DNA from 3 places in the Brenneria roseae subsp. americana genome. Region 2 is predicted to be linked to each of the others. Evidence: predicted binding sites of a transcription regulator. Region 2 holds the regulator's gene; each other region holds the start of a gene.
What was found. The regulator CRP, encoded in region 2, controls carbon source genes, mostly activating them, when cyclic AMP is high. The targets are predictions, from matches to a motif close to ATGTGANNNNNNTCACAT.

Region 1 (3,285 bases), on a different contig from region 2:
TGCCAGGCCATCCTGGGGCTTATGGGTTACCACTTCACGGCCATCCAGTGCGACATAACCGCCAGTGCGGGGTAAGGCGCCGTAAAGAATTTTCATCAATTCGGTACGGCCCGCGCCCATCAGGCCCGCAACGCCAAGAATTTCCCCTCTCCGCACGGTAAAGCTGACATTATCAACACCCGGACCGGAAAGATTTTCAACCTTGAGACGTATGTCGCCCGGAGCCTGATTCAGCCGCGGATACTGCTCTTCCAGTTTACGCCCCACCATCATTTCAATTAGCGTATCTTCCTGTAGTTCACCGACCGGACATTCACCAATGAATTGACCGTCACGGAATACGGTGACGTCATCGCATATTTCAAAAATTTCTTTCAGACGATGAGAAATATAAACAATGCCGCGTCCCTGAGACTGGAGCTCTTTGATAACGCTGAATAGTGAGGCCGTTTCGGTATCCGTCAGCGCATCGGTGGGTTCATCCATCACGATGACTTTTGATTCAAAACTCAATACCTTGGCGATTTCTACCATTTGCTGATCGCCGATCGACAGATCGCCCACAAGGCGGCGGCTGTCATAGCGCAGATTCAGACGCTTCAGCAGCTTGTCCGCTTCCGCATACATCTTATTCCAGTCAATGCGACCAAAACGGTTGGTAAATTCACGGCCCAGGAAAATGTTCTCGGCGATCGTCAGTTGAGGTATCAGGTTCAATTCCTGATGAATAATGCCAATCCCGGCTTCCTGGGAAGCTTTGGGACCACTAAAATTCACTTCCTCGCCAAGGAAATGAATACTGCCGGCATCTTTGCTGTAGATCCCGGTCAGTACTTTCATCATGGTGGATTTACCCGCCCCATTTTCACCCACCAGCGCCATCACTTTTCCCGGATAAACATTTAATGCAGCATTAGATAGCGCCTTAACGCCGGGGAAAGATTTCGTTATTCCTTGCAGTTGCAGTAAAGGTTGCATCGATGCCTCAGAACGTTACACCAGCACAAAAGATGACATTGGCATACGGAGAACACTCTCCGCTGCGAATAATGGCCCTGCTTTTCCCGCTTTGGATCTTAAAATCTTCATGGCTGACATAATGCAATGCAATTGAGTTTCCCTGGTGTCGCTCAAGTTGCTTTAATTGATCGAGTAATGCGTCATGGAGTTTTGGATTATTTTCGATAATTTCTTCCGCCAGGATTGCGGCTTCAACCTGCATCTCACTGATTACCGCGTTAACCACCTGCAAAAAGGTGGGCACATTGTGCGTTAACGCCAGATCAATCCGGGTTGTGGTATCAGGGATGGGCAAGCCTGCATCGCCAATAACCAACCGATCGGTATGCCCCAACCGCGAAATAACAGAAGAAACTTCAGAATTCAGTAATACCGCTTTTTTCATTGCCTTCCCCACTAGCGAAACGTTTCGCTGATAAACATTGTAGAAAGAGATAACGCGAAAAGGCAAAGAGGACATAACGAAAATGTGATCGTTATCGAAACGTTTCGCTAACGTAAAACAAAAGGAGATGCAGAGGGGAAAAAACAGCTGAGAAATGCAGATAAACATCCACGGCTGAAAAGAAAGCAAAAGGCGGACTCACGTCCGCCTTTTGGTAACGATCGGGTTTCCCAGATCGTTACTCGATTTAAATCTCCACCTGAATACCCAGTTCAATCAGCCTGTTAGGCGGTATTTCAAACTGATCCGCCGCACGCAGCGCGTTACGACTGAGCATCATAAAGAGTTTGCCACGTAGTCGCAGATACCACGGGCGTTTCCCCATCGTCAGCGACTCATTGGACATAAAGAACGATGTCTCCATCATCTGACAGGTTAATCCATCCTGCCAGCAGCGATGAAACACCTCTTCCACATTGGGGGTTTCACGCCAGCCGTAGTTGGCAATGACCCGCCAAAACGTGGGAGAAAGCTGTTCTACCGTCACCCGACGAGCATTAAGCACATAGGGCGCATCTTCAGTCCGCATGGTTAACAGCACCACGCGCTCATGCAATATCTTGTTATGTTTAAGGTTATGTAAAAGCGCGAATGGAATGACATGAATAGCGCGAGACAGGTAAACCGCCGTTCCCGGCACGCGTACCGGCGGTGATTTTTCCAGTGAAGTAATCATCGCATCCAGCGAATTGCCATGCTCGTGCAAACGGCGCAATAACCGAAAACGTTCACTTTTCCAGGTGGTCATAATGATAAACATCACCATGCCCAACGCCAGCGGCAGCCAGCCACCTGAGAATATTTTCATCACGTTGGCCAGAAACATCGGAACATCAATAAACAGCAGGCCGGTCAGTAACACCCACACCAGATAGCGGTGCCAATGCCAGTTTTTTATCGCCACCGTACAGAACAGGATACTGGTTAACACCATCGTTCCCGTTACCGCAATGCCGTATGCTGCCGCCAGATTGCTTGAATGCTCAAAGCTGACAATCACGATCACCACGGCGATATATAGCAACCCGTTAACCGCCGGGATATAGATCTGTCCGGACTCCATATCAGAGGTATGCACAATGCGCATCGGAGGCAGATACCCCAGACGAACCGCCTGACGAGTCAGAGAAAATACGCCCGAAATCACCGCCTGAGAGGCGATGATCGTCGCCAACGTCGCCAATATCAGCAGCGGAATCAGCGCCCAATCGGGAGCCAGCAAGAAAAAGGGATTCTTAATGGCTTCCGGGTTTTTCAGCAGCAACGCGCCCTGGCCAAAATAGTTCAACACCAGAGATGGCAACACCACGATAAACCAGGCGAGACGAATAGGGAATTTGCCAAAATGCCCCATATCCGCGTACAACGCCTCAACCCCGGTGATGGCCAGAACCACGGCCCCCAGAGCAAAAAAAGAAACCATTCTGTATTCGGCGAAGAAGTGAACGGCACACATCGGATTCAGCGCCCGCAACACGTCGGGGTTATCAATGATACTGCGCGCACCGAGCACCCCAAGCGTAAGAAACCAAACCAGCATGACCGGGGCAAATAATTTCCCCACACTGCCGGTACCGTGCTTTTGAATAATAAACAGCAGCGTCAGAACAATGATCGATAGCGGAACGATATAGTGGTCCATGGAAGGCGCGGCTATTTTCAACCCCTCCATGGCGGACATCACAGATATCGCTGGCGTAATAACCACCTCGCCATAGAAGAAACTGCCGCCAATCAACCCCAAAATCACCAGCACCGACGTCATTCGGTCCGACGTATTACGCCCGGCCAACGACATCAGGGTGAGTATCCCGCCCTCG
Region 2 (3,285 bases):
GACTCGTTGCCTGACTGCTTTGAGGTGACGGCCTGGAGCGAGTGCGACGGTGAACGCGATGAGATCATGGGAATTCGACACCGGGCACTGCCATTGGAAGGAGTACAGTTCCATCCTGAAAGCATACTTAGTCAGCAGGGGCATCAGTTTCTGGATAATTTCCTTAAAATCTAATCGTATAGCAAGTAATTGCCCGGCGTTGGTGATTTAATATTGCCTGAATTTGATTTTTTATGCATATTTAATGACTATATTTTCATTCGGAACAATGGGATATCAGAGCGGGGCAGCAAATGGCTACAGAGAACAAAGCAGTAACGAGAGAAACTCACGATAAAGTGATTCTGCCGGTTTATGCACCAGCGCAGTTTGTGCCGGTGAAAGGTAAGGGAAGCCGGGTATGGGATCAGCAAGGGCGGGAATATATTGATTTCTCTGGCGGTATTGCGGTTACCGCGCTTGGCCATTGCCATCCTGCTCTGGTTGCCGCGTTGAAACAGCAGGGAGAACAGCTGTGGCACACCAGCAATATTTTTACCAATGAGCCGGCGCTACGTCTTGCCAGCAAGCTGATTCATGCGACCTTTGCCGATCGGGTATTTTTTGCTAACTCCGGGGCCGAGGCAAACGAAGCGGCTTTTAAACTGGCGCGCCACTATGCGATCAAACGCCATAGCCCATATAAAACCAAGATTATTGCGTTTTATAACGCGTTCCATGGAAGAACGTTATTCACCGTCTCGGTTGGCGGGCAGGCAAAATATGCCGACGGTTTTGGACCCAAACCCGCGGATATCGTGCATGTGCCTTTTAACGATCTGGCGGCGGTCAAAGCGGTGATGGATGACCACACCTGTGCGGTTGTGCTGGAACCGGTGCAGGGCGAGGGCGGAATCATGCCTGCCACGCCGGAGTTTCTGCAAGGCGTGCGTGAATTGTGCGATCGGCATAAGGCGCTATTGGTTTTTGATGAAGTGCAAAGTGGAATGGGCAGAACGGGCAAACTGTTTACCTATATGTATTACGGTATTACGCCGGATATCCTGACCACGGCGAAAGCGTTGGGCGGCGGTTTCCCGATCAGTGCGATGCTGACGACCGAAGACATTGCCTCTGTGATGACGGTCGGCGTACACGGTACGACCTATGGCGGTAACCCTCTGGCTTGCGCCGTGGCGGAAGCGGCGCTGGATACGATCAATACGCCAGCAGTGTTGGCGGGGGTGGCGGAGCGTCACGATCGATTTATCAGTGCGTTGGAAAAGATTAACCATCAGTACGGTATTTTCGAGCAGGTTCGTGGCATGGGCTTATTGTTGGGCGCTGAACTGAAACCGGAATGGCATGGGCGGGCAGGCGACTTTTTAGCCGCAGCCGCGGAACAAGGGGTGATGGTGCTGATGGCGGGACCAAATGTGATTCGCTTTGTACCTTCGCTGATTATTGAGGAGCAGGATATCGAACAAGGAATGGCGAAGTTTGCGAAAGCCGTTGAGCAAGTGGTTAATGCCGCAGGTTAATGTGTCATTGCCCTGAAATCATTAAAAAAGCGTGAAGTTGCCTTCACGCTTTTTTTGTCGGGTTAAGTAGGATTTAACGAGTGCCGTAAACGACAATCGTTTTGCCATGTGCGGAGATCAGGTTCTGGTCTTCCAACATTTTTAGAATGCGGCCCACGGTTTCACGCGAACAGCCAACAATTTGTCCAATTTCCTGACGGGTAATTTTTATTTGCATGCCATCCGGATGCGTCATGGCATCGGGTTGTTTCGCCAGGTTCAACAACGTTTGAGCAATACGGCCTGTCACATCAAGAAAAGCCAAGTTACCGACTTTTTCCGACGTAACCTGCAGACGGCTCGCCATTTGTGCGGACAGACGCATGAGGATATCTGGATTGACCTGAATCAGCTGCCGGAATTTCTTGTAAGAAATTTCAGCGACTTCACAAGCCGTTTTTGCCCGTACCCAGGCACTGCGCTCCTGACCTTCTTCAAACAGGCCAAGCTCGCCGATAAAATCTCCCTGATTGAGATAAGAGAGAATCATTTCTTTGCCTTCTTCATCTTTGATTAGCACTGCGACAGAGCCTTTCACGATGTAGTAAAGCGTTTCTGCTTTTTCACCCTGGTGAATAAGCGTGCTCTTCGATGGATACTTATGGATATGGCAATGAGAAAGGAACCATTCGAGAGTTGGGTCTGTTTGCGGTTTGCCGAGAACCATTCGCTATCATCCTCTGTTGTAATTCACTGCGCAAATCACAGGGCTCAGAGTTCCCTGTACGGCGTGGTTACTGCTAAAAAATCAAAATCCGTGTGAGCAGAATGACGTCAGGGAATATACTGGAACCTGATATCTGGCGACGCCATCATCTTCCTTGTATCTGAGTTTGTCCAGAAAAGGCAGATTCTATTCTCGTTTTTAACACAGCTTGAAGGAAGTGTCTTGTGTTGTCTCGCTTCAGCATGATAAAGCTCCGGTTATTGGATGTTTTTGTATAGTAACAGTATAAAATTTCAAAAATTTTTTAATGGAGGCACCATGCAGGCACGGGTTAAATGGGTTGAAGGCTTAACGTTTCTTGGCGAATCCTCATCAGGGCATCAGATTCTGATGGATGGTAATGCGGGTGATAAGGCGCCGAGTCCGATGGAAATGGTTTTGATGTCGGTTGGTGGTTGTAGCGCGATTGATGTCGTGTCGATTTTGCAAAAAGGACGTCACAATGTTGTCGATTGTGAAGTGAAATTGACTTCAGAACGGAGAACGGAAGCCCCGCGTCTGTTTACCCATATTAATCTGCATTTCATCGTGACGGGAAAAGGGCTGACCGATCAAGCGGTAGAACGAGCCGTGGCGCTGTCAGCCGAGAAATACTGCTCTGTTGCATTGATGTTGGGTCAGTCCGTTGAAGTCACGCACAGCCATGAGGTTGGGGGGTAACCTTCGCCCTAACTGATATGCTTGCGATCGTGGTGGCGCGATGCGCTTCATTTATCGTGCCGCCGCGGGCTTATTCGATCTTTTTCCCTTCCAGCAGTCGTTGTACCAGCGGCGCCATGATTAACTCCATCGCCAGCCCCATTTTTCCACCAGGGACAACCAGCGTATTGATATGAGAAATGAATGACCCTTGCAACATGGCGAGCAGATAAGGGTAATCAATATTATCCAGTCCCTGAAAGTGAATCACTACGAAGCTCTCATCCAGCGAAGGAATGGACTTGGCAGCAAACGGGTTGGACGTATCCACGGTGGGAACGCGCTGGAAGTTAATATGCG
Region 3 (3,285 bases), on a different contig from region 2:
AAGACGCTTTCCGCATGGTGGCTCAAAGAGCCGGTAATATTCTCAGGCCACTGCGGAGAACGATCGTCACCGCTATTCAGGACGAAATTCGCATACCCCAGTTCACACAGGACCTGTCTGGCCAAACACCGTCCAGCCAGATACTCGGCGCGACGTTTGGGTACAGAACGCTCAAGCGCCTCTGAAAAAGGGATACCGGCTTGAGAAAACAAGGCATCGGAATAAGCAGACAAACGAAAATGACAGCGAGCAACAATACCGGGGTATATGACGCCATCCATTGCCTGTGGGAAAGTTATCCATTCAACATCATCAATAAAAGCAGAAAGCATGTCACGTTACTCTTGAAGGGGAAATCACACTCAGGGCAATCCAGCACCTCAACCTTCAATGAATGATGGGCGACTCCCCGCCCATCATCACTCAATCAAGAACCATTACAACGCTAAAAAGAACCCTGCGATGCTGGCGCTCATCAGGTTGGAAAGCGTCCCCGCGGTCACTGCTTTCAAACCAAACCGGGCAATATCCTGACGCCGATTCGGCGCCATACTGCCCAGTCCTCCAATAAGGATAGCTATCGATGACAGGTTAGCAAATCCACAAAGTGCGAACGAGATAATCGCCTTGGTATGATCGGACAACACCTGCAAACCAGCGGCGGCGACAGCATCGTCAGCTTTCAGGTACTCGCTAAAATTCATGTAGGCAACGAACTCATTGACGATCAGCTTTTGACCAATAAACGATCCGGCGATGGTTGCCTCATCCCAGGGAACGCCTATCAAAAACGCCACCGGCGAGAAAAGCCAGCCTAAAATCAGCTCCATCGACAACTGAGGATAGTTAAACCAACCACCGACCCCGCCGAGAATACCATTAAGCAAAGCAATCAGCGCGATAAATGCCAGCAGCATAGCGCCCACATTCAGCGCCAGCTGCATGCCGGAAGCCGCACCGCTGGCCGCGGCATCAATCACGTTGGCCGGTTTGTCTTCCGGATCGACAAATCCGCTAATTTCATCACGGTCATGGGTGTTTTCCGTTTCAGGCACCATCAGCTTGGCAAACAGCAAACCACCGGGAGCGGCCATAAAGGAGGCGGCAATCAGATACTCCAGCGGCACGCCCATCTGGGCATAGCCGGCCATAACCGAACCTGCAATGGAAGCCAGCCCGCCACACATCACGGCAAACAATTCGGACTGTGTCATATTGGCGATATACGGACGGACCACCAGCGGTGCTTCCGTCTGCCCCACGAAAATATTCGCAGTGGCGGAAAGCGATTCCGTGCGCGATGTACCCAGCAGTTTCTGTAATCCCCCGCCAAGCAAGCGAATGACCCATTGCATAATGCCCATGTAGTAGAGCACGGCAATAAGTGACGAGAAGAAAACAATGATAGGCAGCACACGAAGCGCAAAAACAAAGCCGCCGCCACCAAAGACTTCAAACATCTTGTCGGAAGTCAGGCCACCGAACATAAAGGAAACGCCCTGATTACCATATGAAATGATATTGGCCACGCCTTCCGTCATACCACCTAAAACCCGGCGTCCCAATGGCACATACAGCACCAACGCCCCAATACCAATCTGAATAATGAAAGCACCCAATACGGTACGTAATCTGATCGCCTTACGATTACTGGAAAGCATAACCGCAAACAATATCAATACAATCATGCCAATAAGACTCATGATGAGTTGCATGTGTCATTCCCTTTAGTACGTTGTGATAACGATCATTTCTTGAAAACGATCATTCTTAACATTTGATAACAACCGTTTTGATAACAACGATTCATGGTCGCAGCAGGACGTCGATCGCCCGACAAGGCAGGAAACCAGAAACTATCGGTTGAGCTGGTTATAGAGACGGGCTCCGGGCAGCAGCCAACTTATGTCATAAATACATACAACATCGAATAAGCCAAAACACAAAAAAGCGACATGCATCACATTTTTATTGTAATTATATGAAAAAACGATGGCTGATTCGCGAATTTCTACACAAAGATCGCACTAAGTCACGCATCTGCCGAGGCAAAACGCGAGCGCGTTTTCATCTGAGATCAAAGAGCCGGAGTGTATTTTGATAGATCGCCGCCGCCAGTTCCTCAGCGGGCTCTGGCCGTAACTGGCAGAGAGACCGGAATACGTCGATGACCCGTTCGGGGCGATTAGGTTGGCCCTGATAACCACTGACCGGCATATCCGGCGCGTCAGTTTCCAGCAGCAAGCGATCGAGAGGGAGACGAGCAATCGCCTGACGTGTTTTATTGGCTCTGGAATAGGTAATCGTTCCGCCAACGCCAATAAAATAGCCCAGCCGGATAAACGCCTGAGCCTGTTCCAGGCTACCGGCAAATCCGTGGACGACGCCAGTACGCGGCACATCAACGCGGCGTAACAGTTGCGCCAGCCGATCGTGGGTACGGCGCGAATGGAGGATGACCGGGAGATCGTACTGTTTCGCCAGTTTCAGCTGCGCCTCAAGCATCATACATTGGCGCTCAAACTGCGGTTCCTGCATATAAAGATCCAACCCTATTTCCCCCACCGCCACCAGCTTCTCCGGTTTCTGCTGCAAGTTCGCTGCTAACTGTGTCAGATCGGCGTCGGCATGCCGGGAAATATATAACGGGTGCAACCCAAGAGCGGAATAAAGAGGGGAATGCGAACGCGCCAGAGTCAGTACACGTTCAAAGTGGCGAGACGCCACGGCAGGAATAATAATACGTTCAACACCTGCTGCGGCAGCCAATTGAAGGCTGACCAAACAGTTGTCGTAAAACAACGGAAAATCGAAATGGCAATGGGTATCGATAAAAGGGGTGCGAGTCGCAAGCACAGGGCTTCCGACAGAAGGTAGCATCGACACGCGTCTTTATCCTCAGTGTAGTACTCTCTCCTCTGAGGATACCTGTTCATTGTCCTTTCCGTAACCCTCTTGCACCACGCCGGATAGATAACCATTATTTCCTTCCAGCCAGGCGCAATCACTGTCAAACCATTCAGCCCACAGCGTCCAGAAGTTCCCTTTCCACTGTTTCCATTTGCCTACAACGATATCGCTATTCATCATAGTCCTCCTGATAAAAGATCGAGATTCAGCAAACCACCACGAACAGTGTGATAGTTTTATGTTACAGCGGCATGGCAGTTCTGTCTTTCAGAAAATGCCGCGATTATCCAATAGATTTATAACGCGCGCCTGCCCGTCCACGAGAGCCAACGCCATGCGTTGTTAAAAAACACTCCCGGCGTTTTTTCAAGATGC

Region 1: rbsD (D-ribose pyranase) is a predicted target of CRP. The motif match lies at 1,488-1,505, and genes of this name have one in related genera.
Region 3: B4923_RS08550 (NupC/NupG family nucleoside CNT transporter) is a predicted target of CRP. The motif match lies at 1,949-1,966, and genes of this name have one in related genera.

Annotation. Positions count from the first base shown of each region.
Region 1 is NZ_QDKJ01000026.1:4,501-7,785, forward strand. Features, by position in the region: gene rbsA (ribose ABC transporter ATP-binding protein RbsA) at 1-978, opposite strand, end outside; gene rbsD (D-ribose pyranase) at 986-1,405, opposite strand; gene kup (low affinity potassium transporter Kup) at 1,653-3,285, opposite strand, start outside.
Region 2 is NZ_QDKJ01000009.1:15,462-18,746, reverse strand. Features, by position in the region: gene B4923_RS12560 (aminodeoxychorismate synthase component II) at 1-174, shown strand, start outside; gene argD (bifunctional acetylornithine/succinyldiaminopimelate transaminase) at 294-1,520, shown strand; gene crp (cAMP-activated global transcriptional regulator CRP) at 1,594-2,226, opposite strand; gene B4923_RS12545 (OsmC family protein) at 2,545-2,946, shown strand; gene B4923_RS12540 (phosphoribulokinase) at 3,017-3,285, opposite strand, start outside.
Region 3 is NZ_QDKJ01000005.1:252,617-255,901, reverse strand. Features, by position in the region: gene B4923_RS08555 (4'-phosphopantetheinyl transferase family protein) at 1-332, opposite strand, end outside; gene B4923_RS08550 (NupC/NupG family nucleoside CNT transporter) at 438-1,715, opposite strand; gene B4923_RS08545 (TatD family hydrolase) at 2,068-2,880, opposite strand; gene B4923_RS08540 (CsbD family protein) at 2,899-3,087, opposite strand.